3 regions of the Massilia orientalis genome follow, and region 2 is predicted to be linked to each of the others. Evidence: predicted binding sites of a transcription regulator. Region 2 holds the regulator's gene; each other region holds the start of a gene.
What was found. The regulator FNR, encoded in region 2, switches genes on or off when oxygen is low (the NO sensors DNR and NnrR bind a similar motif). The targets are predictions, from matches to a motif close to TTGATNNNNATCAA.
Positions count from the first base shown of each region.

Region 1: the regulator FNR is predicted to act here: its motif matches at 4,518-4,531, upstream of QPK29_RS28820 (universal stress protein).
Region 3: the regulator FNR is predicted to act here: its motif matches at 3,831-3,844, upstream of QPK29_RS02175 (lipid-binding SYLF domain-containing protein).

Region 1 is NZ_JASNRB020000026.1:53,032-62,796, forward strand. It holds gene rbbA (ribosome-associated ATPase/putative transporter RbbA) at 1-2,444, shown strand, start outside; gene QPK29_RS28815 (ABC transporter permease) at 2,446-3,570, shown strand; gene QPK29_RS28820 (universal stress protein) at 3,589-4,431, opposite strand; gene QPK29_RS28825 (sensor histidine kinase) at 4,637-6,121, shown strand; gene QPK29_RS28830 (response regulator) at 6,118-6,528, shown strand; gene QPK29_RS28835 (response regulator) at 6,530-8,002, shown strand; gene QPK29_RS28840 (response regulator) at 7,992-8,633, shown strand; gene QPK29_RS28845 (helix-turn-helix domain-containing protein) at 8,759-9,529, shown strand; gene QPK29_RS28850 (Hsp20/alpha crystallin family protein) at 9,609-9,765, shown strand, end outside.
Region 2 is NZ_JASNRB020000006.1:171,313-181,077, forward strand. It holds gene QPK29_RS11285 (DUF885 domain-containing protein) at 1-93, shown strand, start outside; gene QPK29_RS11290 (porin) at 94-1,164, opposite strand; gene fnr (fumarate/nitrate reduction transcriptional regulator Fnr) at 1,225-1,989, opposite strand; gene QPK29_RS11300 (TorD/DmsD family molecular chaperone) at 2,196-2,846, shown strand; gene QPK29_RS11305 (twin-arginine translocation signal domain-containing protein) at 2,855-3,061, shown strand; gene QPK29_RS11310 (formate dehydrogenase subunit alpha) at 3,077-5,896, shown strand; gene fdh3B (formate dehydrogenase FDH3 subunit beta) at 6,039-6,719, shown strand; gene QPK29_RS11320 (hypothetical protein) at 6,716-6,928, shown strand; gene QPK29_RS11325 (formate dehydrogenase subunit gamma) at 6,941-8,026, shown strand; gene QPK29_RS11330 (hypothetical protein) at 8,037-8,471, shown strand; gene QPK29_RS11335 (hypothetical protein) at 8,482-8,928, shown strand; gene QPK29_RS11340 (DUF3305 domain-containing protein) at 8,925-9,365, shown strand; gene QPK29_RS11345 (DUF3306 domain-containing protein) at 9,362-9,765, shown strand, end outside.
Region 3 is NZ_JASNRB020000002.1:7,239-17,003, reverse strand. It holds gene QPK29_RS02185 (putative Ig domain-containing protein) at 1-2,255, shown strand, start outside; gene QPK29_RS02180 (NF038129 family PEP-CTERM protein) at 2,263-2,856, shown strand; gene QPK29_RS02175 (lipid-binding SYLF domain-containing protein) at 2,929-3,759, opposite strand; gene QPK29_RS02170 (DUF2784 domain-containing protein) at 3,871-4,242, shown strand; gene QPK29_RS02165 (DUF427 domain-containing protein) at 4,328-4,699, shown strand; gene QPK29_RS02160 (M15 family metallopeptidase) at 4,680-5,438, shown strand; gene QPK29_RS02155 (P-loop NTPase family protein) at 5,435-6,457, opposite strand; gene QPK29_RS02150 (sigma 54-interacting transcriptional regulator) at 6,626-8,152, shown strand; gene QPK29_RS02145 (hypothetical protein) at 8,153-8,536, opposite strand; gene QPK29_RS02140 (protein kinase domain-containing protein) at 8,582-9,765, opposite strand, start outside.

The DNA of each region.
Region 1 (9,765 bases), on a different contig from region 2:
AGGGGCTCGGCCGCAACCTCTATCCGAGCCTGACCGTGGAAGAAAACCTGCAGTTCTTCGCGCGCCTGTTCGGCCTCGACGCGGGCCAGCGGCGCGCGCGCATCGACATGCTGGCCGCCGGCACCGGGCTGCTGCCCTTCCTCGGCCGGCCGGCGGGCCAGCTGTCCGGGGGCATGAAACAGAAGCTGGGCCTGTGCTGCGCGCTCGTGCACGATCCCGACCTGCTGATCCTGGACGAGCCCACCACCGGCGTGGACCCGCTCGCGCGCCGCCAGTTCTGGGACCTGATCGGCGCGATCCGGGACGCGCGGCCGGGACTGAGCGTCGTCGTGGCGACCGCCTACATGGACGAGGCGCGCCGGTTCGACTGGCTGGTGGCGCTGGACGCCGGCCGCGTGCTGGCCTGCGGTACGCCGGCCGGACTGCTCGCGCAGACGGGCTGTACGGATCTCGAACAGGCCTTCGTCGCGCTGCTGCCGGCCGAACGGCGTGCCGGCTACCGTCCGCTGGTGGCGCGCCCGCGCCCGCCCGTGGCCGGTGCCGAGGTGGTGATCGAGGCGGACAACCTGTCCTGCCGGTTCGGCAGCGTCGAGGCGGTGACGGCGGTCAGCTTCCGCATCGTGCGCGGGGAGATCTTCGGCTTCATCGGCTCCAACGGCTGCGGCAAGACCACGACGATGAAGATGCTGACCGGTCTGCTGCCGCCGAGCGCGGGGCGGGCCACGCTGTTCGGCGCACCCGCCGGCGCGCAGGGCACGGCGGCCCGGCGGCGGGTCGGCTACATGTCGCAAGGGTTCTCGCTGTACCAGGAGCTGACGGTGCGCCAGAACCTGCTGCTCCACGCGCGCCTGTTCGACCTGTCCGACGACGAGGCCGAGGCACGCTGCGCGGCGCTGGCCGGGCGCTTCGGCCTGGCGGCGCTGCAGGGCGCCGTGCCGGGCAAGCTGCCGCCGGGCGTGCGCCAGCGCCTGTCGCTGGCGGTGGCGCTGGTGCACCGGCCGGAACTCCTGATCCTGGACGAGCCCACGTCGGGCGTCGACCCGGTCGCGCGCGACGGCTTCTGGGAAGAACTGCTGACATTGGCGCGCCACGACGGCGTGACGATTTTTATTTCGACGCACTTCATGAACGAGGCCGAGCGCTGCGACCGCGTCGCGCTGATGCATGCCGGCCGCGTGCTCGCCAGCGGCACGCCGGAGGAATTGCGGGCCGGACGGGGCGCGGCCACGCTCGAGGACGCGTTCATCGGCTGGCTGCGCACCGCCGCGCCGGACGAGGAGTCACCCGCGCCGCCGCGCCTGGCCGCGGCCAGGGCACCGGCGCGCGGCGGCTGGCTGCGGCGCACCGGCAGCTACGCCTGGCGCGAAACGCTGGAACTGCGGCGCGACCCCGTGCGCACCATCCTCGCGCTGTGCGGCTCGCTGCTGCTGATGATCGTGATCGGCTACGGCATCGACATGGACGTCGAAAGCCTGCGCTTCGCGGTGCTCGACCGCGACGGCACCACGCTCAGCCGCGACTACGCGCTCAACCTGGCGGGCTCGCGCTATTTCATCGAGCGGCCCGCGCTGGCGAGCTACGCGGACCTGGACGCGCGCATGCGCTCGGGCGAACTGGCGCTGGCGCTCGAGATCCCGCCGGGATTCGCGCGCGCCGTCGCGCATGGCCGGCCGGCGCAGATCGCGGCGTGGATCGACGGCGCGATGCCGGTGCGGGCCGAGACCGTCGAGGGGTATGTGCAGGGGATGCACGAGGAATGGCTGCGCGGCCGCGCCGTCCGCGCCGGCGGCGCGGCCGGCGGCGTCGCCATCGAGACCCGGTTCCGCTACAACCCCGACGTGCGCAGCCTGCCGGCCATGGTGCCGGGGATCATGGCGCTCCTGTTGCTGATGCTGCCCGCCATGCAGGCGGCGCTCGCCGTCGTGCGCGAAAAGGAGACGGGGTCGATCGTCAACCTGTACGTCACGCCCGTGCGGCGCAGCGAATTCCTGCTCGGGAAGCAGGCGCCCCACGTCGTGCTGGCGCTGGTGAATTTCCTGCTGATGGTCGTCATGGCCGTCACCCTGTTCCGCGTGCCGCTGAAGGGCAGCCTGGCGGCGCTTGCGCTCGCCGCCTTGCTGTACAGCATCTGCTCGACCGGGATCGGCCTGCTGGCGTCGAGCTTCACCCGCAGCCAGATCGCGGCGCTGTTCTTCACGATGATCGGTACCATCGTCCCCGCCATCCAGTTCGCCGGCCTGATCCACCCGGTCGTCGCGCTGGAAGGTGCCGGGCGGCTGATCGGGGAAGCCTATCCGGCCTCGCACATGCTCACCATCAGCCGCGGCGTGTTCGGCAAGGCGCTCGGCGTCGCCGCGCTGGCGCCGGACTACCTGGCGCTGCTGGCGGCGATCCCCGTGATCCTCGGCCTCGCGATCGCCGCGCTGCCGAAGCAGGAGCGCTAGCGTGGGTACGGTGTCACTCCGGAAGGTAGGGCGCCTCGGCGTCAAGGAGTGGTGGAGCCTGGTGCGCGACCCGGTCATGCTGCTGCTGATCCTGTACACCTTCACCGCCGCCGTGTACATCGCCGCGACCGCCCAGCCCGAGACGCTGACGCGCGCCGCCCTGGCGATCGTGGACGAGGACCGGTCGCCACTGTCCCTGCGCCTGCGCGACGCCTACGCGCCGCCGCAATTCATGGTGCCCGAACTGATCACGCTGGGCGAGGCCGACGCACGGCTGGACCGCGGCCGCGCCACCTTCGTGCTGGTGATTCCGGCCGGGTTCCAGCGCCGCGTGCTGGCGGGCCGCGCCGCCGCGCTGCAGCTGAACGTGGACGCCACCCGCATGAGCCAGGCATTCACGGGCAGCGGCTACATCCAGCGGATCGCACAGGAGGAGATCGCCGGTTTCCTCGCGGGCGTGCGCGTGCCGGCCGCGCCGCCGATCGACCTGTCGATACGGGCCCGCTTCAATCCGGCGCTGGCGCCGTCCTGGTTCGGCGCGGTCGCCGAACTGGTCAACAACATCACGATGCTGTCCGTGATCCTGACGGGGGCGGCGCTGATCCGCGAACGCGAGCACGGCACCGTCGAACACCTGCTGGTGATGCCGGTCGGCCCGCTCGAGATCATGCTGGCCAAGCTGTGGTCGATGGGCGCGGTGGTGTTGCTGGCTACGCTCGTCGCGCTGCTGGGCATCGTGCGTGGCCTGCTGGACGTGCGGCTGGGCGGGTCGGTGCCGCTGTTCCTGGCCGGTACGCTGCTGCACCTGTTCGCCGTCACCTCGCTCGGGATCCTGCTGGCGACGCTGGCGCGCACCATGCCCCGGTTCGGGATGCTCGTGATCCTCGTGCTGCTGCCGCTGCAGATGCTGTCGGGTGCGACGACGCCGCGCGAGAGCATCCCCTCGCCGTTGCGGGAATTGATGCTGGCGGCGCCGACCACCCATTTCGTCGAACTGAGCCAGGCCATCCTGTTCCGGGGCGCCGGACTGGACGTGGTGTGGCCGCAGTTCCTGGCGCTGGCAGGCATCGGCGCGGCGCTGTTCGGCATCGCGCTGGCGCGGTTCGGGGCGGCCATGCGCCAGTAGGGACGTCGCGGCGGCGGTTCAGTGCGCGAGCAGCAGCGGCACCGGCGCGCGTTCCAGCAGTTCGCGCGTGACGCCGCCGAGGATCCATTCGCGATAGCGGCTGTGGCCGTAGGCACCCGCGACCAGCAGGCCGGCGCCCGTGCTGCGCGCCATGTCGATCAGTGCGGCGCCGTTCGTGCCGCGCGTACGCTCCACGATCACGTCCACCTGCACGCCCTGGCGGGCCAGGTACAGCGCCATGTCGGCACCCGGTTCCTCGCCGTGCAGCTCGGACAACTGGTCGGGGTTGACGAGGGCGAGCTTGACACTCTCGGCGCATTGCAGCAGCGGCAGCGCGCCCTCGATGGCGCGGATGGCCTGCATGCTGCCGTCCCACCCGACCACGGCAGTGCCCGGGATGGGCTGGCCCTGGTAGCCGTCCGGCACCACCAGCACGGGACGCGCGCCGTGCAGCGTGACATGTTCGGGCAAGCCGCGCACGCGCACGGGGAGGGCGGGATCGGGGTCGGTGTCCCGGCTCAGCACGATCAGGTCGGCATAGCGCGACTGCATGAGCAGCGCGAAGCCGGGCTCGTCGTCGACCAGGCGCTGCTCGAGCGACGCCACGCCCAGGCGGCGCGCGTCTTCCATGAACGCCTCGAGCCGCAGGCTGGCGGCGTCGCGCAGGCCCTGGAAGTCGCTGCCCGGCATCATCGGCGCGCCCATCGACCCGGTCAGCAGGGCGAAGTCGAGCCACGACATGCCGGTCATGGCGCTGCCGACGAGGTGGGCGTCGTGCGTCGTGGCCAGTTGGGCCGCGGCGCGCAACCGGCTTTGCTGCTGGTGGCTGCCGTCGATGTGAACTACGATGGTCTTGTACATGGTGTGTTCCTTTCAGGGCGTTGACCGATGGGTGCGTGACGTCCACATCACTGTATGCCGCCGGCACGTCGCCGTCAGGCAGCCGCTTGACGTAGATCAAAAACATCAAAACTTTCGTGGATAAAGCCCGAATTCACGCCAAACGCTTTGATATTGGCCAGGACAACCCCTATGATGGTCGCACTCATGTATTGACATGGCCGCCATGCAATCCGATTCCATCCACGTGCGTCTCGACTGGCTACTGGGCGCTTCGCGCGACCCGATGCTCGTGTGCGATCCCGCCGGCGTCATCGTCCGGGCCAACCCGCCGCTCGCGGCGTTGTTCGGCTGGCCGCTGGACGAACTGGTCGGCGAACCCGTCGAGGTGCTGGTGCCGGCGCATGCCCGCAGCCGCCACGCAGGCTTGCGCCGCAGCAGCGACGGCGCCCGCGCCATGGGCAGCGGGCGGTTCGCGGCGGTCGACCAGGCCGGCAACGAATTCCCCGTCGAGGTGAGCCTGGCCCGGCTGGACGCCGACGGCGGCCCGCTCACGCTGGCCACCGTCCACGACGTCCGCGCCCGCGTCGGCGCCGAGCAGGCGTTGCGCGACAGCGAAGCGCGCATGCGCGCCGTGTTCGAGACCGCGGCGGACGGCATCATCACGATCGACGAGCGCGGCCGGATCGAACGCGTCAACCCGGCCGCGGAGCGGATGTTCGGGTACGCGGAGGCGGAACTGGCCGGGCGCAACGTGTCGGTCCTGATGCCGTCGCCCGACCGCGAGCGCCACGACGGCTACCTGCGCCACTACGTCCGCACGGGCGAGCGGCGCGTCATCGGCAGCGGGCGCGAGGTGTACGGGCTGCGCAAGGACGGCGGGGTCTTCCCGATGGAGCTCGCGGTGACCGAAATGCGCATCGGCACGGCCCGCATGTTCACCGGCCTCGTGCGCGACATCACGGCGCGCAAGGACAGCGAACGGCATACCGGGACGTTGCTGCGCGAACTGCGCGCCGCGAACGAGGAACTGAGCAACTTTGCCTACGTCGTGTCGCACGACCTGAAGGCGCCGCTGCGCGCGATCGCCGCGCTCGCGGACTGGCTCGCGACCGATTACGCCGACCGGTTCGACGACGAGGGCCGCGAGCACATGCGGCTGCTGATCAGCCGGGCGCACCGGATGGGCAGCCTGATCGACGGCATCCTCCAGTATTCCCGGCTGGGCCGCGAAGGGGGCACGCTGCGCATGGTCGACGTGAACGCGGCCGTGGCGGAAGTCGTCGACCTGCTGGCGCCGCCGCCGTCGGTCGTCGTGACCGTGGCGCCCGGTCTGCCGCGGGTCTGGACCGAGCCGACGCGGATCCGCCAGGTCTTCCACAACCTGGTCTCGAACGCCATCAAGTACATGGACAAGCCCGAGGGCACCGTCGCCGTGGCCTGCAGCGACGACGACGGTTACTGGCGGTTCTCGGTGGCCGACAACGGGCCCGGCATCGAAGCGCGCCATTTCGAGCGGATCTTCCAGCTGTTCCAGACCCTGGCGCCGCGCGACCGGGTCGAGAGCACCGGCGTGGGCCTGGCGCTCGTCAGGAAAACCGTGGGGCTGCTGGGCGGACGGGTGTGGGTCGAGTCCGAGCCGGGCAAGGGCAGCACGTTTTACTTCACCCTGCCGAAGGCATGCCGCGACGGCGGATCGGAGCGACGATGAAATCCTGTAACAGGACGATCCTCCTCGTCGAGGACGACAAGGTCGACGTGCTCACCACCCGCCGCGCCCTCAAGGAAATCCATGTCACGAACCCGCTCGTCGTATGCGAGAACGGAGAAGAGGGGCTGGCGTGGCTGCGCGACAACGCCGACGTGCCCTGTCTCGTGCTGCTGGACCTGAACATGCCCGTGATGAACGGCATCGAGTTCCTCGAACACATCAAGCGCGACGCGCGCCTGCGCCGCATCCCGACCGTCGTGCTGACCACGTCGGAGGAGCAGGAGGACAAGGTCAGGACGTTCGATCTCGGCATCGCGGGCTACATGGCGAAGTCCGTGGATTACCGGCGCTTCGTCGAGATCATGCGGTCCATCGACCTGTACTGGACCATGAGCGAGCTGCCCTGACATGAACACGATGCTCGTGCTGCTGGTCGAGGACGACCTGGTCGACCGCATGGCATGCCGCCGGCGCCTGGGCGGGAACGTCGCCGGCCGGTTCCGGCAGGAGGATGCCGACGACGGCGAACGGGGGCTGGCCCTCGCCGCCAGCCTGCGTCCCGACTGCATCCTGCTCGACTACCACCTGCCCGACATGACGGGATTCGAGTTCCTGGCCCGGCTCGTGGCGAGCCCGGACGACGCCGTGCGCGCGATCCCGGTGCTGATGTTGACCGGCGCCGACAGCGCGGCCGTCGCCACCGAGGCGATGCGCCGCGGCGCGCGCGACTACCTGGTCAAGGACGCCGAGGGACGCTACCTCGAACTGCTTCCGGCGGCCATCGAGCGCCTGCTGCGCGAGCAGCGCCTGCTGAAGGAAAAGCGCCAGGCCGACGCCCGGTTCCGCACGCTGGTCGAGCAGACCCAGGCAATCAGCTACATCGTCGCGCCCGACCATCCCGACCGCCTGCACTACATCAGCCCGCAAATCGGCATGCTCGGCTACGCGCCCTCGCAATGGCTGGACACGCCCGGGCTGTACGCCGAGTGCATGTTGCCGGAAGAGCGCGCCGGCGTGCTCGCCGAAGTGATGCGCTGCCGCGCAGCCGGGCTGCCGCTGCGCCTGGAATACCGGTTGCGCACACGTACGGGCGCTGTCCTGTGGTTCCGCGACCAGGCCGACCTTGTGCACGACGACGCCGGCAAATCCCTGTTCATGCAGGGCACCCTGGTCGACATCACGGCGGGCAAGGAGGCCGAACGGCAGCTTACCGAGGCACGCGACGAGCTGCGCAAGCTGGCCGCGTACCAGGAACGGATCCGGGAGGAAGAGCGCCAGCGCATCGCGCGCGAGATCCACGACGAGCTGGGTGGCCTGCTCACCGGCATCAAGGCCTATGTGTCCGTCATCGGCGAACGGGCCGCGCAGGCGGGACTCGCCGCCGATCCCCTGCTGGCGGACACCGCCGCGCTGGCGCAGGATGCCATCGACACGGTCCGGCGCGTGATCGCCGACCTGCGGCCGAGCGTGCTCGACCAGCTGGGCATCTGGGCCGCGCTGGAGTGGTACGCGGCGCAGGTCGCCCAGCGCTCCGGCATCGCCTGCGGCTGCGAGATCGATCCCGCCGCCGCCATGCTCGACCTCGACGCGGACCGCGGCATCATGCTGTTCCGGATCGCGCAGGAAGCCATGACGAACGTCCAGCGCCATGCGGGCGCGCACAGGGTCCTGCTGCGCGTCCGGCTGGCGGACGACGCGCTCGTCGTCACGGTCGAGGACGACGGGTGCGGCATCGTGGCGGACGCCGGCGCGTCGTGGGGCATCCTCGGCATGCGCGAGCGCGCGCGCAGCCTCGGCGGCACGTTGACGGTGGCGCCGCGGCCCGGCGGCGGCACCGTCGTCACGCTGCGCATGCCGGCCGGGGGCCACCGTGGCGAATGACCCCGTCAAGGTGCTGCTGGTCGACGACCACGCCATCGCCCGCAACGGCGTGCGGCTGATGCTCGGCACGGCCGCCGACATCGCGGTGGCGGGCGAGGCCGCCGATGCGCAGCAGGCCCTCGAGCGCGTGCGCGACGAGGGGTTCGACGTGGCCCTGATCGACATCGCGATGCCCGGCATGAACGGCCTGGACCTGTTGCGCCAGCTGCGCGCCCTGTGCCCGCGCATGGCCGTGCTCGTGCTGAGCACGTACGCGGAAGAGATCTACGCCGTGCGTGCGCTCAAGGAAGGCGCGGCCGGCTACCTCACGAAGGACGCGCCGACCGCCGTACTGGTGGACGCCGTGCGGCGCGCGGCGGCAGGCCACAAGTACCTCAGCCCGGCGGTCGTGGACAGGCTGGCGGCGCTGGTCAGCGGCGCCGCCGCCGCGTCCGGGCACGATGCGCTGTCCAACCGCGAGCTCGAGGTCTTCAGGCTGATCGCGCGGGGCGAATCGCTGGTACAGATCGGCGCGCGCCTGCACCTGAGCCCGAACACGGTCACGACCTACCGCACGCGCATCCTCGACAAGATGGGCTTGTCCAGCAACGCCGAGCTGACGCGCTATGCCCTCGAGCATGGCCTGATCTAGTCGGGGATCCCCTACACGACGGGGCGGGAAACCTTGGCTTCAACTTGCCGGGATACGCGCTGCCGGCGCGTCCGGTTTCGTCCGACACTGCTTGCATGTTCATAATGACATGCGAGGACGACGCGATGACTGAGCAGACATTCCGGATCGCCCCGGCTACCGTTTCCGAGGGCGATGCCGCCGGCACGGGCAAGTGCGGCAGATGCGCCTACCGCGCGCTGTGCCTGCCGTCCGGCCTGAGCGACCGCGACCTGTCCTTGGTGGAAGGCGCGATCGGCTGCCGGCGTCGCCTGGCGCGCGGCGACGCGCTGTTCCGCGCCGGCCAGCCGTTCGCGAATCTGTTCGCCATCCGCTTCGGCCATGTCATGACGTGCCGCAGCGACCAGCGCGGCGAACGCTACATCACCGGATTCCAGATGGCGGGGGACCTGCTCGGCATGGACGCGATCGGGAACGGCGAGCACGCGAGCACCGCGATCGCGCTGGAAGACAGCGAAGTCTGCGAAATGCCGTATGCGCGGCTGCAACGCCTGATGGCCGAGATGCCCCAGCTCATGGAGCACTTCCACCGGACGATGAGCCAGGAAATCCTGCGCGACCAGTCCGCGATCCGTTTCCTCGGCATCCTGCGCGCGGACGAGCGCATGGCCGGCCTGATGCTGAACCTGTCCGCCCGCTATGCGATGCGCGGATTTTCCCCGCGGCGGTTCCGGTTGCGCATGTCGCGCGACGACATGGGGCGCTACCTGGGCCTGAAGATGGAGACCGTGAGCCGCCTGCTGGCACAGTTCCGCGACCTCGGGTTGATCCGCCTCGACCGCCGCGAACTGGAAATCCTCGACATGCGCGGCCTCGAGGCGCTGGCCGCCGGCGCGCGCACCGAGGCGACATCCTGACACGTCGGCAGGCGCGCCGGGCCGGTGCCGCGCCTGCCTGCGATTCCTCCGCATCGGCACCGAACCATGGAGAACCGTCATGGCACATCACCTGACACCCTTCGAACCCTTCGCCGACCTGATGCCGTTCGACCCGGTCCGCGGCTTCGACCAGCTGTTGCGCGAGTTCGGCCGCGCGGGATTCCCGAAACAGGACGTTCCCGCCATCCGGCTCGACGTCGACGAGACCGACCAGG
Region 2 (9,765 bases):
TTCCACGACGTCGTGCTGCGCAACGGCTCCGTGCCGCTAAACGTGCTGGGCGAGATCGTCGAGCGCTGGATCGCGGCGCAAAAGCACGCTTGATCAGAAGTTGTGGCGCATGCCGAACACGTACGCCTTGAGCGTCGCGCCCGGCGTGGCACCCAGGCCGTTGATCGCGAAGTCGTAGACGCCGTTCGCGCGGTTGTCCAGGCGCGTCGTGTACGCGTACAGGCTGCTGCGCTTGCTGAGCGTGTAGTCGTAGCCGAGCGTCGCATGCGTGGCGCCCGTGCCCGCGCCGGCGCGCACGAAGCCGATGCGCGTGCCGGCCGGGCCGCTCGCGTCACCGGCGCGCGCGATGCCGATGCGGATGCCGTGCGGTCCCATCTGATGCGACACCGACAGGTACACGGCGTTGCGCGCCAGCGCGCCGGCGCCCGTCCCGTACTTCAGCCGTTCGGCCACGACCGCGATGCGCGTCTGCGGGAACTGGTAGGCGAGGGCGGCTTTCGCGCCCGTGTCGTCAAGGCCCGGCCCCTGGTACGCGTGGTGGCGTTCGCCCGCCAGCACCGCATACCACGGGCCCCGTTCGTAGATCGCGGCGGCCGACGTCAGCGACGGCTTCGCGCCGCTTGCCGGCTTTTCCTCGTTCAGGCCGTGCGTCACCCGCAGCGACAGGCCATGCCAGGATGGGCTCCAGTAATGTATCGAATTGGACTGGCGCCGGTCGAACGACGACTTGTCGCTGACGTTGTCCGCATCGCCCGCGGCGCCGTTGCCCATGATGCTCATGTAGCCCGCCGTCGTCGGATAGAACGGGTCGAGGCCGGACGTGGCGCCGTTGTACGCCGTCGTCCAGTGGCCCGCGAACAGCGTGCCCCACGTGCCGGCGAGGCCCACGCGGGTGTCGCGTGCGGCGAGGGCGCCGGCGCCCGTGTCGGGCGACAGCGTGCCTTCGATCTGGAAGATGGCTTTCAGGCCGCCGCCCAGGTCTTCGCCGCCGCGGAAGCCCAGCACGGAGCGGTTGTTCACGAGGCGCGCGAGGCCGGGGCCGGATGACGATTCCGCGTGTTCGAGGGCGACGTTGAGGCGGCCGTAGATCTGCACGGCGCCGTCTTGCGCGTGGACGGTGCCCGCGGCCAGCAGGAGGGCGGCGGGGATGAACTTGATATGCATGGGGGATCTCCTTTGCCCGCATTGTCGATGCGGACGGGGAGAGCGGAAACTACCGAAAGGTCAGGCCATCGGACTGCACTGCTCCGTCCCGGCCGCCATCGCCTTCAGGCGCGCCGGTTCGAGCAGCACCACCTCGCGCTTGTCGACCTGCACGAGTCCCAGCTTTTTGAAGCGGGACAGCAGGCGGCTGATGCTCTCGATCGTCAGGCCCAGGTAGTTGCCGATGTCCTCGCGCGACATGCGCAGCTGGAAGCGCGTGGACGAATAGCCGCGCGCCGCGTAGCGGGCCGAGAGGTTGATGAGGAAGACGGCGAAGCGCTGCTCGGCGCGCATGTTCCCCAGCAGGAGCATGACGTTCTGTTCGCGCGTGATCTCCTGGCTCATGATGCGGTGGAAGTGGCGCAACAGCGTCGGCACCTGGCCGAACAGGTCCTGCAGGTTCCCGAACGGGATCTCGCACACTTCGCTGTCTTCCAGTGCGACGGCGTCGCAGTGGTGGCGGTCGGCGCTGATGGCGTCCATGCCGAGCAGCTCGCCGGCCATCTGGAAGCCCGTGATCTGCGCTTCGCCCGAAGCATTGATCTGGTACGTCTTGAAGTGGCCGAAGCGCACGGCGTACAGGTTGCGGAACGGGGAGCCCATCTTGTACAGGGGCTCGTCGCGCTCCAGGCGGCGGCGCTTGCCGATGATCTGGTCCAGGCGGTCGATGTCCGCGTCTTCCAGGCCCATCGGCAGGCACAGCTGGTGCATGCTGCAGGCCGCGCAACTGGACTTGAGTGCGGTGACGTTGACGAGGGGTGCGGATGTGGTATCAGCGGCAATCATGGCAAGTACCTTCGGGTGATGTCTCGATTATAGACGTGAAGCCCTACTGCAACGAGGGAATTTGTCCCGACGTTGGTTGCGTTGCCAACGAAGTGTCGCGTGGACGTCAAGCGTGCGCGCCTTCGCGTTGTCAAGGATTACACTTCCCATGAATATTTGCCAACGGGAGAACCATGTCCGTCGAACAGCGTTCAGCTTCATCCAATTTGCATGACGGCGTTGAGAGTGCTGTCGCGCCGCCGCTGGCCGACGAGGACCAGGCCCGCGCCGATTTCTACGCGCTGTTCGCACGCCTGCTGCTGGCCCCGCCCGACGCCGCGCTGCTCGCGGCGCTGGCCGCCGCGGATCCGATCGGCGCCGCCGGCGAATTCGCGCTCGAGGACGCCTGGCTGAAGCTGACCCAGGCCGCCAGCGTCGTCGATGCGGCCGCCGCGGCGGATGAATTCTCGGCCATGTTCATCAGCACCGGCACGCCGCCGCTGAATCCTTACGGTTCCTTCTACATCACGGGCCACCTGAACGATGCGCCGCTGGCCGACCTGCGCCACGACCTCGCGCGCCTGCGTCTCGCGCGGGCGCCAGGCGTGGGCGAGTTCGAGGATCACCTCGGCACGTTGTGCGAGACGATGCGCGTATTGATCCAGGGCGGCCCCGGCATGCCGGCGCGCGGCCTCGCCGTGCAAAAAGCCTTTTTCGAAACGCATGTCCGGCCCTGGTACGCGGCCTGCCTGGCCGACATCGCGGGGAGTGCCGACGCGAATTTCTACCGGATCGTCGCAGGCGTCGTCGACGCCTTCCTGTCGATCGAAGCGCAGGCGTTCGCCGTGCTCGATAGCGCCGACCCGATTGCCGCATGAGGACCATCATGAACGATGACAAGCAACCCGATCCGACCCGCCGCAGCCTGTTGAAGGCCGCGCCGCTGGGTGCGCTGGCCGTCGCCGCGGCCGCGCGTGCGCGTGCGCCGGAAGCGCAGCCCGAACCCGCGGCGCCGGCGGAACCGCAGAAGGCGCGGGGCTATCACGAGACGGAACACATCCGGCGTTACTACCGCACTGCGGCTTACTGGTAGAAGGAGACCATCGCCATGACCCTGGTGAAGACATCACGCGACAGCGGATTGAAACGGCGCCGCTTCCTCGTCGGCGCGGGCGTGACGGCCGGCGCGGGCGCCCTCGCGCGCCACCTGCCGCTGAACGTGATCCAGCCCGCGACCGCGGCGGATCCCGTGCCCGCCAGGCCGACCACGGAGGTCAAGCACACCGTGTGCAGCCACTGCTCGGTGGGCTGCTCGGTGGAGGCGGTCGTCAGCAACGGCGTGTGGATCCGCCAGGAGGCCGCGTTCGACTCGCCGATCAATATGGGGGCCCACTGCGCGAAAGGCGCGTCGGTGCGCGAGCACGGTTTCGGCGAACACCGCCTGCGCTATCCGATGAAGCTCGTGAACGGCAAGTACGAGCGCATCACGTGGGACCAGGCCGTGGGCGAGATCGGCGACCGGCTCCTGAAACTGCGCGAGCAGTCCGGGCCGGATGCGCTGATGGTGATCGGCAGCTCGAAGCACAGCAACGAGCAGTCCTACCTGCTGCGCAAATGGGTCTCGATGTGGGGTTCCAATAACTGCGACCACCAGGCCCGCATCTGCCACTCGACGACGGTGGCGGGCGTCGCCCAGACCTACGGGTATGGCGCGATGACGAACTCGTTCAACGATCTCCACTACAGCAAGGCCGTGCTGTTCATCGGCTCGAACCCGGCCGAGGCGCATCCGATCTCGATGCTGCACTTCCTGCATGCGAAGGAACTGGGCGCGAAGATGATCGTCGTCGACCCGCGCTTCACCCGCACGGCGCGCTTCGCCCACCACTACGTGCGCATCCGTCCCGGCACGGACATCGCGTTCGTGTGGGGCATGCTGTGGCACATCTTCAACAACGGCTGGGAAGACAAGGAGTACATCGCCGCGCGCACGTACGGCATGGACGACGTGCGCAAGGAAGTCGCGAAGTGGACGCCCGATAAAGTCAGCGACGTGACGGGCGTGCCGGAGGCGTCGGTGCGCATGGCGGCCGAGATGCTGGCGACGAACAAGCCGTCGTCCGTCGTCTGGTGCATGGGCATCACGCAGCACCACGTGGGCACGGCGAACGTGCGCGCGCTGTCGATCCTGCAGCTCGCGCTCGGGAACATCGGCGTGCGGGGCGGCGGCGCCAACATCTACCGCGGCCACGACAACGTGCAGGGCGCGACGGACGTCGGTCCGAACGGCGAGTCGCTGCCCGGCTATTACGGCATCGCGGAAGGCGCGTGGAAGCACTTCGCCACCGTGTGGGGCGTCGATTACGACTGGGTCAAGTCGCGCTTCGGTTCGAAGGAGCTGATGGAAAAACCGGGCATCACGGTGTCGCGCTGGTTCGACGCGGTCCTGGAAGACAACCAGTACGTCGACCAGCCGACGAACCTCCGCGCCGTGTTCTACTGGGGCCACGCGCCGAACAGCCAGACGCGCCTGCCGGACATGAAGGCGGCGATGCAGAAGCTGGACTTCATGGTCGTCATCGATCCTTATCCCAGCATGACGGCGGCGATGCACGGCAGGAGCGACGGCGTCTATTTGCTGCCGGCCGCGTCGCAGTTCGAGACACAGGGCTCCGTCACGGCGTCGAACCGGTCGATCCAGTGGCGCGAGCGCGTGATCCAGCCGCTGTTCGAATGCAAGACGGACCACGAGATCATGTACCTGTTCGCGAAGAAGCTCGGCTTCGGCGAACAGCTCGTCAAGAACATCAAGGTCGTCAACAACGAACCGGTCATCGAGGACATCCTCCGCGAGATCAACCGCTCCTGCTGGACGATCGGCTACACGGGTTGCTCGCCCGAGCGATTGAAACTGCACATGGAGCACAAGCGCGACTTCAATCCGACGACGATGCGCGCGGAATCCGGTCCATGCAAGGGCGACTATTACGGCCTGCCGTGGCCGTGCTGGGGCACGCCGGAGATGAAGCACCCGGGCACGCCGATCCTGTACGACCTGCACAAGCCGGTGGCGGAGGGCGGCCTGCCGTTCCGCGCCAACTGGGGCGTGGAGCACAACGGCGAACCTTTGCTGGCGGCGGACGGCTCGTTCACGAAGGACAGCGAGATCGACACCGGCTATCCGGAATTCGACCACGTGTTCCTGAAAAAGCTGGGCTGGTGGGCCGAGCTGACGCCCGAAGAACAGGTGCAGGCCGAGGGCAAGAACTGGAAGACGGACCTGTCGGGCGGGATCATCCGCGTCGCCATCGCCCACGGCTGCGCGCCGTACGGCAATGCGCGCGCCCGCTGCAACGTGTGGAACTTCCCGGACCCCGTGCCGACGCACCGCGAACCGCTCGTCACGCCGCGGCGCGACCTGGTGGCGAAGTACCCGACCTACGACGACAAGGCCGCGTTCTGGCGCCTGCCGACGCTCTATAAATCCGTGCAGGCGGTCGACTTCTCGAAGGACTACCCGCTGATCATGACGTCGGGCCGCCTCGTCGAGTACGAGGGCGGCGGCGAGGAGACCCGGTCGAACCCATGGCTGGCCGAGCTCCAGCAGAACATGTTCTGCGAAGTGAATCCGGAAGACGCGGCGCAGATCGGCGTGAAGCTGGGCGAATTCATGTGGGTCGAGACGCCGACCGGCGCGCGCCTGAAGCTGATGGCGATGGTGACGCCGCGCGTGCCCGTGGGCCTGGTGTGGATGCCGTTCCACTTCGGCGGCTGGTGGATGGGCGAGGACCTGGAAAAGCATTATCCGGAAGGCGGCGCGCCGGCGGTGCGCGGCGAGGCCGTGAACACCGGCTGGACGTACGGGTACGACGCCGTGACGATGATGCAGGAAACGAAAGTATCGCTGTGCCGGCTGGTGCGGGCGTAAATACCGTCATTCCCGCGCATGCGGGAATCCATGCTGAGGCTCAGGAATCGGGCTCTCGATGGATGCAAGGCGGATCAGACCAAGGCGACTTCGGTCGCTCAGCATGGCTTCCCGCTTTCGCGGGAACGACGAGGAGGCAGCAATGGCTAGAATGAAGTTCATCTGCGACACGGAGCGCTGCATCGATTGCAACGGCTGCGTGACCGCCTGCAAGAACGAAAACGAGACCCCGTGGGGCGTGAACCGGCGCCGCGTCGTCACCATCAACGACGGCGTGCCGGGCGAGCGCTCGATCTCCGTCGCGTGCATGCATTGCAGCGACGCGCCGTGCCTGGCCGTCTGCCCCGTCAACTGCATCTACCACACGGAAGACGGCATCGTCCTGCACGACAAGGACCAGTGCATCGGCTGCGGCTACTGCTATTACGCGTGTCCGTTCGGCGCGCCGCAGTTCCCGTCGACGGGCCTGTTCAACCACCGCGGCAAGATGGACAAGTGCACGTTCTGCTCCGGCGGTCCGGAGCCCGACACGTCCGAGGCCGAGTTCAAGAAGTATGGCCGCAACCGCATCGCCGAAGGCAAGCTGCCCGCCTGCGCGGAGATGTGCGGCACGAAGGCGCTGATCGGCGGCGACGCGACCGTCATCGCCGACATCTACCGCCAGCGCGTGGAGACGCGCGGCTACGGTCCGGAACTGTGGGGCTGGAAGATCGCGTACGGCAAGCCGAAGCGCGGCGGCGACATCAAGGCGACGGGCGACGGTCCGCGCGAGAACCAGAACCTCAAGGACTCGCAGAACGACGAGGGGAGGCTGCCGACATGAAGCGCATCCTCATCCTCTGCCTGCCGCTGGCGCTGCTCGCGGGCTGCCTCGAAGTCGACCAGCATCCGAACTGGGTGCACGGCATGTACGCCGGGAAGAAGGACGACCGGCCGTTCTTGCGCCACTTCCACAACGACAAGCTGTCGTGGTGGGGCACGATCAGCAACCGCAACATGAACCAGAACGAATACAACCGGGCCAACCCGTAACAGGAGCCGACCATGTCATTCACGCTACGATCGATATTGTCATTGCTCTTGTCGCTGTGGCTCGTCGGCATCGCGCACGCCGGCGTCCCGAACAACCGCGCCGAACCTGCGTATGCCGAGGAACAGACCATCCTGCAGGCCGAGAAGGATGCGCGCACGCCCGAGCCGGGACTGGGCTCCAAGTCCTCCGGCCGCGTGCACATCGACCGCCACTACCTGGGCCAGTACGGCGGCACGGAAGGCACCGTGATCGTGCAGCGCGGCGGCAACCAGTGGCGCATCTGGCGTAACGGGCCGATCGCAACGGCGATGGGCACGATCCTCGTCGTCGTGCTCGTGGCGATTTTCCTGTTCTACCGCGCCATCGGCCCCGCGCGCACGGAAGAACCGGACACGGGCCGGCGCATCCGCCGCTTCACGGGCTGGGAGCGCGGCGTGCACTGGGCGACCGCGATCAGCTTCATCATCCTCGCGGTGACGGGTCTCGTCATCATGTTCGGCAAGAAGCTCCTGATCCCGCTCGTCGGCCACGACGTGTTCGCCGCGCTGGCCTACATCTTCAAGTACCTGCACAACTTCGTGGGCCCGCTGTTCATCGTGTGCTCCGTGCTGATGTTCTTCACTTTCCTGCGCCGCAACGTCTTCCGCCGCATCGACTGGCAGTGGGTCAGGCAGGGCGGCGGCCTCGTGTCGCACAAGCACGTGCCGGCCGGGTTCTTCAACGCCGGCGAGAAATCGTGGTTCTGGCTGGGCGTGACCCTGCTGGGCCTCGTGATGTCGGTCAGCGGCCTGATTCTCGATTTCGTCACGTTCGGCCAGACCCGCTACATCATGCAGGTCGCGAACTACCTGCACATCGCCGGCGCCACGTTCTACATCGCGGCCGCGATGGGCCATATCTACATCGGCACGTGGGGCACGCCGGGCGCGTACGAAGCGATGCGCCACGGGACCGTGGACGAATCGTGGGCCAAGGCGCACCACGCCGTGTGGTACGACGAAGTGAAGGCGGGCGTTGAACCGGGCACGTTCGACGACCGCGTGCCGCCCGACCAGCGGCCGCCGGCCGGCAGCCCGCCGCCGCGACCTGCGCATTGAGGAGCCGCCGATGAAAGCGACGATCACGATCATGGCCGCACCGTTGCTGCTTGTGCTGCTGGCGGGCTGCAAGCAGCATGGCGACGAAGCCCAGCGCAAGACCAAATTCCCCGGCATGGTGACGGCCGACGGCGGCACGAGCGGCCAGGTGATGGCCGCGCACGGCGGCCCGAAAACGAACGCCGTATACGCGGGCGGCACGCCGGGCATCGCCGGTGGCAGCGGCGGCAACACCGCCGGAGCCGCGACGGGCGGCTCCGTGCGCGAGACCGGGCAAGGCCCGAGCCAGGGCGTGACGCCGCCCAGCGGTCCCGGGACGCTCGACACCACGCAGACCCCGCCCGGCGACCATGGCAAGCCGGCCGCGCCGACGCCGGCCGAAGTGGGGCCGCAGCCAGGCGCCGTCAACCGCGACCCGAGCCATTCGGCCGCGCCGGGACGATGAGGAGACCACGATGAACCACCTGACCAGGATCGCCGCCATCGCGCTGGCGCTGTCCGCCGCGGCGGCCCACGCCGCGCTGCCGCCGCCGACACCGGCGCAGCAGGAGGCCGCCGCCGCGAAGAAGGCGGTCGCGGATGCACAGGCGGCCAAGGACAAGGCGTTGCTGACCGCGTCGATGGATGCCATCACGGCCCGCTGGCGCAGCCGCGCGTCCGCGCAGGGTTGGAAGGTACATGCGCCGGTCGCGATCGCCGCGGCCGCACCGGCACAAGCGGCCGCGCCGGCCGGACAGCCGGAAGGCAAGCTGACGCCGGCCGGCGCCGCCGCGCCGATCAAGAGCGAAAAACTGGGCACGGCGCCGCCCAGCGCGGACGTGAAGGCCCACCCGACGCGGACCGAGCCGGCGGGCACGCCGCCGACCGTCCAGAAAGGCACGCCGAAGGTGAACAACCGATGAAGATGGGATCCATGCCGATCGCCGTGCTGATGCAGCGGCGGACCCTCCAGCACCGCTGGGCCGACGAGGCCTGGGAAGCGGTCGGCGTCGTGCCGGACCGCGGCGACCTGCCGCCGCTGCAGGTGCTGAGCCAGACGCCCGAGCGCGACTACTACCTCGTCTCCGGCCTCGAACTGGAGCTGTATCCGGACGAGAACGAAGGCTATTACGAGAACTGCGTGGCGCCCGAATCGAAGGTCTTCGTGCTGTGGCGGATGGAGAACGGCCGCGCGATGCCCGTGCGCGCATCGGTCAGCTATGTCGAGGGCACGCGCATGTTCGACTCGGGCGAAAACGCGGACGGCGTGACGATGTCGGCCGAGATCTATGCGTGGCTCGCGGGCTATCTGCGCGAGCACTATCAACCGAAGCCGCGGCGCGGCCGCCAGCACGGATGACGGACGAAGGCTTCCTGCGCCGCTGGGCGCGCCGCAAGACGGAGGTGCGAGCGGGAATGGCGCCGCCGCCGGAACCGCTCGCGCCTGTCGCAGACCTGCCGGTCCCGGTCGTCGATGCGCCTGCGGTGGCACCGGCCGACGCGCCGCTGCCGACGATGGACGACGTCGCCCGCCTGACCGGCGACTCCGATTTCTCCGCCTTCGTCGCGCGCGGCGTCGATGCGGCCGTGCGCCGGACGGCGCTGAAAAAACTGTTCGCCGACCCGCATTTCAATACGATGGACTGCCTCGACGTCTACATCGACGACTACACGAAGCCGAGTCCCGTGTCGGAAGCGATGCTCGCGTCGCTGGAGCACGCGAAGAACGCGTTGCAGCGGGTTGTCGAAGCCGTCGAAGA
Region 3 (9,765 bases), on a different contig from region 2:
CGCGCCAGGACATCAACGGCGCGATCATGTCGGCGATCGCCCGCATCGACGCGGACGACCCGCTCAACAAGACGGGCAAGACGTTCTACGAAGTGCAGGAGATGTCGCGCGACGGCGCGCACGCGGGCGACAACGTCGACATCCTCGGCGGCCTGCTGCGGCTCGTGACCGCGCAGGGCACCAGGGTCGATCCGTTCACCGGCAAGCCCTCGTCCGGCGGCGACGCCGTGAGCGTCTACCGGTTCGGCGACGACCGCCTGCTGCGTGGCGCGAACGCCTACGCCGAATACATGCTCGGCTACGACACGCCGTGGGCCGACACGACGGGCGGCACGTCCGGCATCTCGCCCGCCTACCGCGGCCGCCTGTACGAGGTCGACGCGATCGCGGAGATCTACAACACCTATAAATACGTGGAAGGCGTGAACGTGGACGCCGAAGCGCCTTACCTGGCGACGGCGGCGGCCCATGCGAACGGCCCCGCCATCCCGTGGGGAGCGGCGACGCCCAACAACAAGGACATGGGCCCGACTGCCATCTTCACGTTGCCGCAGGCCCTCACCGGGGTGCCGCTGCCGGCCGGCACGGCGGGCATCCTGGAGACCGAACGTAAATCGGTCTTCCTCGACGGCGGCTGGACGATGCAGACCGAGGGCGAGCGCACCTACGGCCACGGAAGCGTGACGCCGGCCGGCGCCACCATCGTATTCCACGACGTGCAATATGCGGACCGCTCGAAGTACGCGCCGGTCGGCATCATGGTCCGTACCAATGCGCCGGTCACGCTGTCCGCGAGCGCCAGCCGCGACGCCAGTCCGTGGTCGCTGATGACGGTCCCCGACACGCACGGCGAATGGCGCTACATCGTGCCGGACACGTCGGCCGCCGCCATCGGCGGCCGCGCGCTCGGCGACAACATCATGTTCTTCAAGTTTTCCGGCCCCGAGGGCGCGACGGTGGACGTCGACTACGTGAACATGGCCGCGCCCACGCAACTGACGCCGCCGCGCTTTGCCATGCCCGTGTTCCCCGTCACGGAAATCGTCGTGCAGGGCATGCCGTATCGCGCGAGCTATGCCGCGCTTGACGCCAACACGGCGGACAGCGTCGCGTACGAGGCCGTCCGGCTGCCGGCCGGGGCGACGGTGAACGCGTCCAGCGGCGCATTCGACTGGACGCCGACGCCGGACCAGGTGGGCATGCACGACATCGTTGTCGCCGCGACCGACGGCGTCGCCGTCAGCACGATGACGGCGCGCCTGAACGTGCAGCCGGACCGCGCGTCCGCATTCCAGGCCGCGCTCGACGGCTACGATCCGTCCGCCGCCTACACGACGCCGTCGCTGGCCACGTTCAAGACGGAGCTGGCGCCGCTGCAGCAGCAGATGGCGACCGTGTCCGATGCGGATTTCCCGGCCCTGCTGAAGGCCGTGCAGGCGGCCGTGCGCAAGCTGGAGCTGGTCAATCCGAAGGTCGCCTCCGACGGCAGCCTCGACTGGAGCAAGAACATGGTGACGACGATCGGCTTCGGCGCGGACCGTCCGGCGCTGCTCGTCGACAATAACTACAACAGTTATTCGGGCGACCTGCGCGCGCCGATCACCATCGACTTCGGCGAGAACTACCGCGTGGCCGTCGGTGCCTTCGGTATCCAGGCCCGCTACATGTTCGGCAACCGTTCACAGGGCGCCAACGTGTACGGGTCGAACGACAACGTGAACTGGACCCTGCTCACGAGCCGCGAGACGACGGATACAAGCGGACGCAACTTCGAGATGGAAGTCATCCCCGTGCTGGCCGGCCTGGAGACACAGCCCTACCGTTACTTCATGGCGCGCGTCGACCATCCGGGCCCGCCGACGGATCCGGCGTATCCCGGCATTTCGTCGTATGGCGAGTTCCGCTTCTACGGCACCCGCTACGACCTGCTGGCGCCCGTCGACCTGACGGCCAATGTCAGGATCGCGCGTTCGGGCCTGACGATGAACCGCTTCACCCAGAAGTACACGGGCACGGTGACGTTCACGAACACGACCGGGACGGCGCTCGAGGGACCGCTGCAGTTCCGCCTCGCCGGTCTGACGAACGGCGTCACGCTCGACAACGCGACAGGCGTGAAGGACGGCGTTCCCTACGTCACGCTGAACGAAGCGGAACTTGCGCCGGGCCAGACGGCGACCGTGACCACGACGTTCTCGAATCCAGCGAAGGCCACCATCGCCTACACCCCACAACTGTTCAAGGTTAAATACTAGGAGACACATGATGCAGTCCATCACACGCCGCGCGGCCCGGCTGCTGGCCGCAACCTGGATGTGCCTGTGCGCCGGCGCGGCGCTGGCCGTGCCCGTCCACCACGTCGACATCGATACGTCGGCGCTCGGCACGGGTACCGCCTACCTGGGCATGTCCTTTCTCAGCGTCGGCGGCGCGACGCCGGCCAGCGCGTCGGTCACCAATCTCGCGGCCGACCTGCTGGGCGTGCCCGTCGGCACCGGTTCCGTGGCAGGCGGCCCGCCGGACGCGCTGACGTTCTCGAGCGAGGCGGGCGGCGGCGACTGGTTCCAGGCGATCCAGCTCGGCGGCCACGTCGGCTTCGACGTCAGCTTCCTGTTCGGCGACGGCACCGACGGCAGCACGTTCAGCTGGTCGCTGTTCGACGACACGCACTACCTCGGCATCGACGGCGACCTCGGCAGCATCGCCCTTCATCCGGACGCGGCGCCTGACGGGCGCCTGACCATCACGCCGGACAATGCGTTCACAGCCGTGCGCGCCGTGCCGGAGCCGTCCACGCTGCTGCTGGTGGCGCTGACCGGCTGCGTGCTGGCGGCAGTGCGGCGCCGGCCGGCCTGACGGTCCGCGGTGGCGCGCCGCCGGGCGCGGCCACCGCCTTCGGGCCCGGATCCGCGCGGGCCCGATGCGCCGCTACCGTCCGCCGGACTTGCCGCCGCTGCCGGCCGGCGTCGGCGGACTGCCGAGTACCTTGCGCAGGGCGTCGGCCTGGGCGTTGCTCTCCTTGCTGTCGATCGCCTGCAGCGCCGTCATCGGCTTGCCGTAGTAGGCCTCGGTCAGGCGCTGGTTGTAGCGGACGTCGTTGATGCCCACCGTGGCCGCGTTGCCGAACAGGCCCTTGCTCCCCGACCACGCGACGACGTCGCCCGCCGTGGAGCCCTGGGCCATGCGCGCGAAGTTGACGACCGTGAGGCCGGCGTCGGCGCTGAGCGAGAAGTTGTTACGGTTGCGGAAACTGTCGACGGCTTTCTGGTTCAACAGCACGAGGGCGATCGGCCCGCCTTCCACGCCGGCCTGGAGTCCGATGCTGAGGCCGCCGGTGTCGAAGAACACCGGGTTGCCCCAGGCCCCATCCGCTTGCCGGACCATCAGCACGCCCGCGCCGCCGGCACCCCCGACGCCGAGCGCGGCGCGGCCATAGGTGGGCACGATGAAGACGCCGCGGGCGCGGCCGAGCAGGGCCGGCATGCCCGTCTCGTTGCTCATCGTATGGACGACGCCCACGGCGTCGCTGACGTGCCTGACCGCGGCCTGCTGGCGCCGCGTGGCGGCGTCGTTGTCGGTGCCGTGCGCCGCCTGGCCCGCCGCCGCGGACCGGGACGCGTGGGAATCCTGCGCGGTCGCGGCGGGCACTGCGAAAGCGAGCATGAGCAGGGCGGCGGCACCCAGCAGGGCATGCCGCAGGACGGACCGGCGCCGGCCAGTGCGAGGCGGCGGCGGCGTGCGTGGCATCACGTGCATCATGATGTTCTCCTCGGTTCGGCCGAACGAATAGGCGATGAAGGTGGAGGATAGGATCGCCGCCGGATGCGGGTTTGACATGTATCAGTCGTGCGCCGGTGCGTATCATGGGCCATGGTCTACCAATTACTCGCCGTCATGGTGCTGCTCTTGCACCTGGGCTTCATGCTGTTCGTCGTCGCGGGTGCGGCGCTCGTCGCGCGCCGGCGCCGGCTGCTGCCGCTGCACCTGGCCGCCGTCGCCTGGGGCATCGCGATCGAGGCCACCGGGGCGGCCTGCCCCCTGACCGGGCTGGAGAATCACCTGCGCATGCTGGCCGGGGCCGGGGGCTATGCGGGCGGTTTCGTCGATCATTATCTTGTCGCGCTCATCTATCCGTCCGGTCTCACCCGCCCGATGCAATGGGGACTGGCCGCGGCCGTGCTGGCGCTGAACGTCGTGCTGTACGCGCGCATCGTGCGCGGCGGCCGGGACGACCGCGATTGATCCGGATCCGCGGCTGGCGTGGACGGGACGCACTTGCACGGGACCGGGCGGCATGAGATCGTAGGAGGCCACGACAGGAGAAGACATGCCGACAGCCATGAAGACACCGGGCCCCGACCATCCGATCACGATCACGCCTGCGCCCGGCCGCGTGACGGTGCGCGCCGGCGGCGCCGTGCTCGCCAGCAGCGACCGCGCGCTGGCGCTGCGCGAAGCCGATTATCCGCCCGTGCTGTACATCCCGCGCGAGGACGTGGCGATGGACCGCCTGCAGCGCACCGAACGGCACACCCATTGCCCGTACAAGGGCGATTGCGCCTATTTCTCGATCGTGGACGCGGGGCCGCGGGGCGAGAACGCGGTGTGGAGCTACGAAGCGCCGTATCCGGCCGTGGCCGCGATCCGGGACCACGTGGCGTTCTATCCGGACCGCGTCGATGCGATCGAGACCCGTTGAGCCCGGCGGTGCGGGGGCGGGCAGCGCGCCGTTCGACGAGTTCACGCTGACGGGGCGCGCGCGCACGCATGTCCAGCAGTACGGGCAGACGCCGGGACAGCCCCGTTTCGCGGCGCGGCCCGAGGTCGCGGCGGCCTTTCTCGCGATGCGCGCGGCGGCCGCGCAGGACGGTATCGACATGCTGCCGATCGCATCGTGGCGTCCGTTCGAGGCCCAGGCCCGCAACTGGAACCGCAAGTTTTCCGGGCAGGCGACACTGTACGATTGCGCGGGCAGGGCGCGCGACCACGGGGCGCTGGCGCCGGCGGACATCGTCCGTGCGATCCTCAACTGGACAGGGTTGCCGGGCGCGACGCGGCGCCATTGGGGCACGGACATCGATGTGTTCGACCGCGCCGCGCACCAGCCCGGCTACCGGACGAAGCTGTTGCCGGACGAGGCCCGGCCGGACGGCGTGTATGCAGGCCTGCATGCCTGGCTCGACGCGCACGCGGCGGGCTTCGGCTTCTTTCGTCCGTACCGTACCCGCCGCCGCGGGATGTGCCCGGAACCGTGGCACCTGAGCCATGCGCCGTCGGCACAGGCGGCGCTGGCGGCCATCGATATCGACATGGTCGCGCGCGCGGTCCGCGGTGCGGATCTGCTGGGCCGCGAACTCGTGCTCGACATGTTGCCGGACATCTTCCGCGACCACGTGCTGGACGTGGACGGCCCGGACCCGGGGCGCGGCGGCAGTTAACCGGCGTCCTGGCCGGCCGTGCGGGCGAGGCGGTGCACGCCGCCCGCGTCGGCGCGGTCCGCGCGCACGGGGGGCGGCGTCAGGTGCAGGGTGGTGCGGGCCAGCGCGTCCATGCGCACGCCGAGCGGACGCCGCATCGGGCCGGGTTCCAGGCGGGTGGCGAACATCCACAGCACGGGGTAGTCGAGGGTCGTCGGGACGACCACGTTCAGGACCATCGCGAGTTGCCAGTCGGCGCACTGCAGGTCGTCGATCGCGATGAGCAACGGCTGGTTCGCCGCGCGGTGCTGCACCAGCGCGCACAGGGCGGCGGTCTGCAGCAGTTGGGTGGCCGGCACGGGCCACTCCGGTGCGGCGTCGACGAGACCGACGCAGGCATCGACATGGACCGGCGACACGCCCAGCGCGGCGCAGCGGCTGCGCACGAGGTCGGCCAGCGGGACGGCGTCGCTACCGGGCGCGGTGCCGGCGTCGGCCGGCAGGCCGAGCAGGGCGAGCATCAGGTCGGCGGCCGTGTGGACCGCGGGGATGCGGGCGCTACCGCCGTCGAGCACGACGCAGGTGTAGCCGCGCGCCCGGGCGTCGCGGGCGCCGAAGGACAACAGGGGCGACTTGCCGGCGCCGGCGACACCCTGCACGTCGATGATCCGCCCGCGGCCGCCGACGTGGACCGCGTCGATGACGGCGCGGCATTGCAGGCGCTCGACGTCCCATATGTCCGCCAGGTCCGGCACGGCGCGCGCGGGCGGCGCCTGGCGGGTCGGCGCCGCGTCGATCAGGGTCTCGACGCCGATGCCGTAGAACGCGGCCAGGTGGCGCACCGTGCGGTAGGGCACGGGGCGGCCGGATTCGGCGCGCTTGATGGCGGCGTGGGTGAGGCACAGTCTTCGTTCCTGGAATTGCGCGGACAAGGCCTCGCGTCCGCCGCGGCGCTGGCGCAGGGCTTTCAGGCTGTGCACGTCGAGCATGACGCGGGCGTCAAAGGGCTGGATGGGCGAGGAAGCGAGGTTGAATGTCATGGCACGTCCGGGAAAAGGCACCGCCCCGATGGCGGCGTTACTCATATTGCAAACGCCGTGCCATGGCGAAATCCGGGGAGACAGCCCCGATTTCGGCCCATCGGATGTTTCTGCGTGTAAAATTGCCATGTTTTTTACATGTAAAGCGATAACGTTGACGTTCCGCGCATGCTTGACTCCACCGAATATACCCAGACGTTGCAGCTGTCCGCGCAGGGCATGCCCGGACGGCCGCTGCTGGCGCTGACGATCCTCTGGCATCCCGACCCGGCGCGCATCGGCGAACAGTTCGTCGGCGATCCCGGCACGCTGGAAGTGAACCGCTACGCGCCGCTGTTCTATCGCCCGGGCCAGGCCGGCCTGCCGCTGGGCCACGGCACGATCTCGCGCGACCCCGTGCGGATCGCGCGCGGCGGCGACGGCGATGGCGAGGGCGTCGTCGTGCATTTCCCGGCGACCCGCATGCCGGTCGAGCTGAACGGCCGGGCCGCGACCGGGCCGGTCCGGTTCGACGCGGCCGACGTCGCGCGCGGCCAGGTGTTGACGCTCGGCCGCGCCGTCGTCCTGTGCCTGCACTGGATGGACTGCCTACCCAAGCACAACCCGGTGCCGGGACTCGTGGGCGTGGGCGCCGCGGCGATCGCGCTGCGCGACCAGATCCGCATGGTGGCGCCGACCGACATCCCCGTGCTGCTGCTGGGCGAGACGGGCACCGGCAAGGAAATCGCGGCGCGCGCCATCCACGCGCTGGGCCAGCGCGCGCAGGCGCGGCTCGTCGCCGTCAACATGGCGGCGCTGAACGAATCGCTCGCGGCCGCCGAGTTGTTCGGCGCGGCGCGCGGCGCGTACACGGGCGCGCAGGAGCGCCGTGGCCTGTTCGCGGAAGCGGACGGCGGCACCCTGTTCCTCGACGAGATCGGCAATGCGCCGGCCAGCGTCCAGCCGATGCTGCTGCGCGTGCTGGAAGGCGGCGATTACCGTCCGCTGGGCGCGACCCAGGACCGCAAGACGACGGCGCGCCTGATCGCGGCGACGGACCAGGACCTCGATACGGCCGCGTTCAACCAGGCCCTGTTGCGCCGGCTGGAGGGATTCGCGCTGCAGCTGCCGCCGCTGCGCGCGCGGCGCGAAGACATCGGCGTGCTGATCGTGCACCTGCTGCAGGCGCACGGCGCGCTGCCGGTGCTGCCGCTGGAACTGGTGGTGGAGATCGCGTGCTACGACTGGCCGGGCAACATCCGCCAGTTAAGTCACACGTTGCGCCGCGCCGCGCTGCTGGTGCAGCACGGCGGCACGCCGCAGCTCGAACAACTGGTGCGCCTGACGCCGGCCCCGGCCGGCAGCGCGGCGCGGCTGGTGCCGGCTGCGGAAGCCATGCCGGCGCGCGCGCCTGCCGGACCGGAGACGCCGCGCCGCAAGCCGTCCGACATCAGCGACGCCGAGGTCCTGCGGGCGATGGCCGGCAACGAGTGGAATATCCAGGCCGCGGCGCGCGACCTGGGCATCTCGCGGCCGACGATGTACAAGCTGCTCGATGCCCACCGCGAGATCCGCTGGGCGGAGCGGATTCCCGCCGAGGAGATCGAACGCGCACTGGCCGCGTGCGCCGGCGACGTCGGGCGCTGCGCGGAGTTGCTCAGGACGCCGACGGAGTCGTTGCGGCGGGAAGTGCGGCGGTTGCGCGAGAGTGTCTGATTATTCGCAGGAGCGCGAGCCGACTTCCACTTCCGGGTCCGGAAGGTAGTAAAACGCGGTCGTGCCGTTGCCGTTGTGCGCGGAGAACGAGATCGTGAAGCCCCACGCGCCGAGGTTTTTCCCGACGGTCACCGTATTGTTCGCTTTCAGGTTGATGCGATTGCCTTCCGTGAACGGCGACGAACCATGGCAGGTCGTTTGCATCTGGCCGCTGATCAGTACGCACTCGGCGATGTCGCCCGGCCCATTGAACTGAAACACGATCTTGTCATTGGGTTCCAGCTGGATAATGTCGCCATCTTGGCGCTGCACGCCATTCAGGCCCCACGTGGCGAGGGTCTGATCCTGGACATAGCTGACCGTAAGCTGGTAGGTTTGCGGCATGATGATCCTTTCGGTTGAACAGCAGGTAAATGGAACGCGTCGGCCTCACTCAGAGTGGTAACCGGGGTCGCGCCGGAGTTCGACGAGGTCTGGCTCGGCCTCGACATATTTCTGCGGATAGCCCGCACGCAGCGCATTCAAGATCGCGGCGAGCGCTAGGGCGCGCTGCCCCAGCAGCTCATAGGTGAGCCCAGCGCGGAACTGCACGTCCGCACTCCCGGGCGCGAGCTCGACGGCATGACGTGCAAGCTTCACGGCGCTCGTTTCGTCGCCCGCCCGTGCGGAGTAAAGGCCCATGCGCGATACGAGCAGGACGTCGTCCGGCGCGCGCTCCAGGCGTGGGCCTAGCAGGTGGCGTGCTTTGTCGTAGGCGCGCCGTGCATCCTGGCGCCGCCCGGGAATCCACAGCAACGTGTCGCCGAGATTAGCCCACGCGAGGTAGGAACTTGGATCGCCGTGCCGGGACGACACGGCGTCCTCGAAGGCATCCGCTGCGCCGACGTAATCGCCGCGCAGAAAGAGCACGTTGCCGAGGTTGGAATAGAGTTTGGCGTTTGGACGCAACTGCAGGCCTTGTTGGAGTACGCGTGCCGCCTCGTCGAGACGGTTTTCACGTATTAGAGTGCCTGCCAGGTTGGCGTAGGCCGTCACGGCGTCGGGCTCGAGCCGGATGCTTCGCTGGAACAATTGCTCTGCTACTGCGAGATGGCCTTCCTCGTACTCGACGCTACCAAGTTCGTCGAGGAAGACGCGTGCGAGTGGGAAGCGCCGCGTCGCTTCGGCCAGCGTGGTGCGCGCGTCCTGGTAACGGCGCGCACGTCGCAGCGTCTCGGCCTTGATGTACCAGGCGAAATCGTTTGCCGGGTCGAGGCGCAGGGCCTGGTTGCAAGCGGCGACGGCATCGTCGAAGCGCCCCTGCCCCTCGCGCACCGCCGCCGTGGCCACGTGCGCGAGTGCGAGCTGGTCGTTCAGCCGCAGCGCCTGTTGCGCGCCCGCGTCCGCTTTCTGAAGCCAGGTTTCGTCCTGCCGCGAGCTGGCGTAGCGTGCGCTGTGCGCGAGTGAAATGCCGGCCGCGGCTGCCGCATTGTCCGGCGTGCGTGCCAGAATGCGCTCGAAGTGTCGCTGTGCGGTCTCGAGGGCGCCGGGCCGATCGAACAACCTGAGCGCGGCAAGGCCTTGCTCCATCTCGACGGCTTCCGAGTATGGCGTGAGCGCTTGGCGCATCGTGG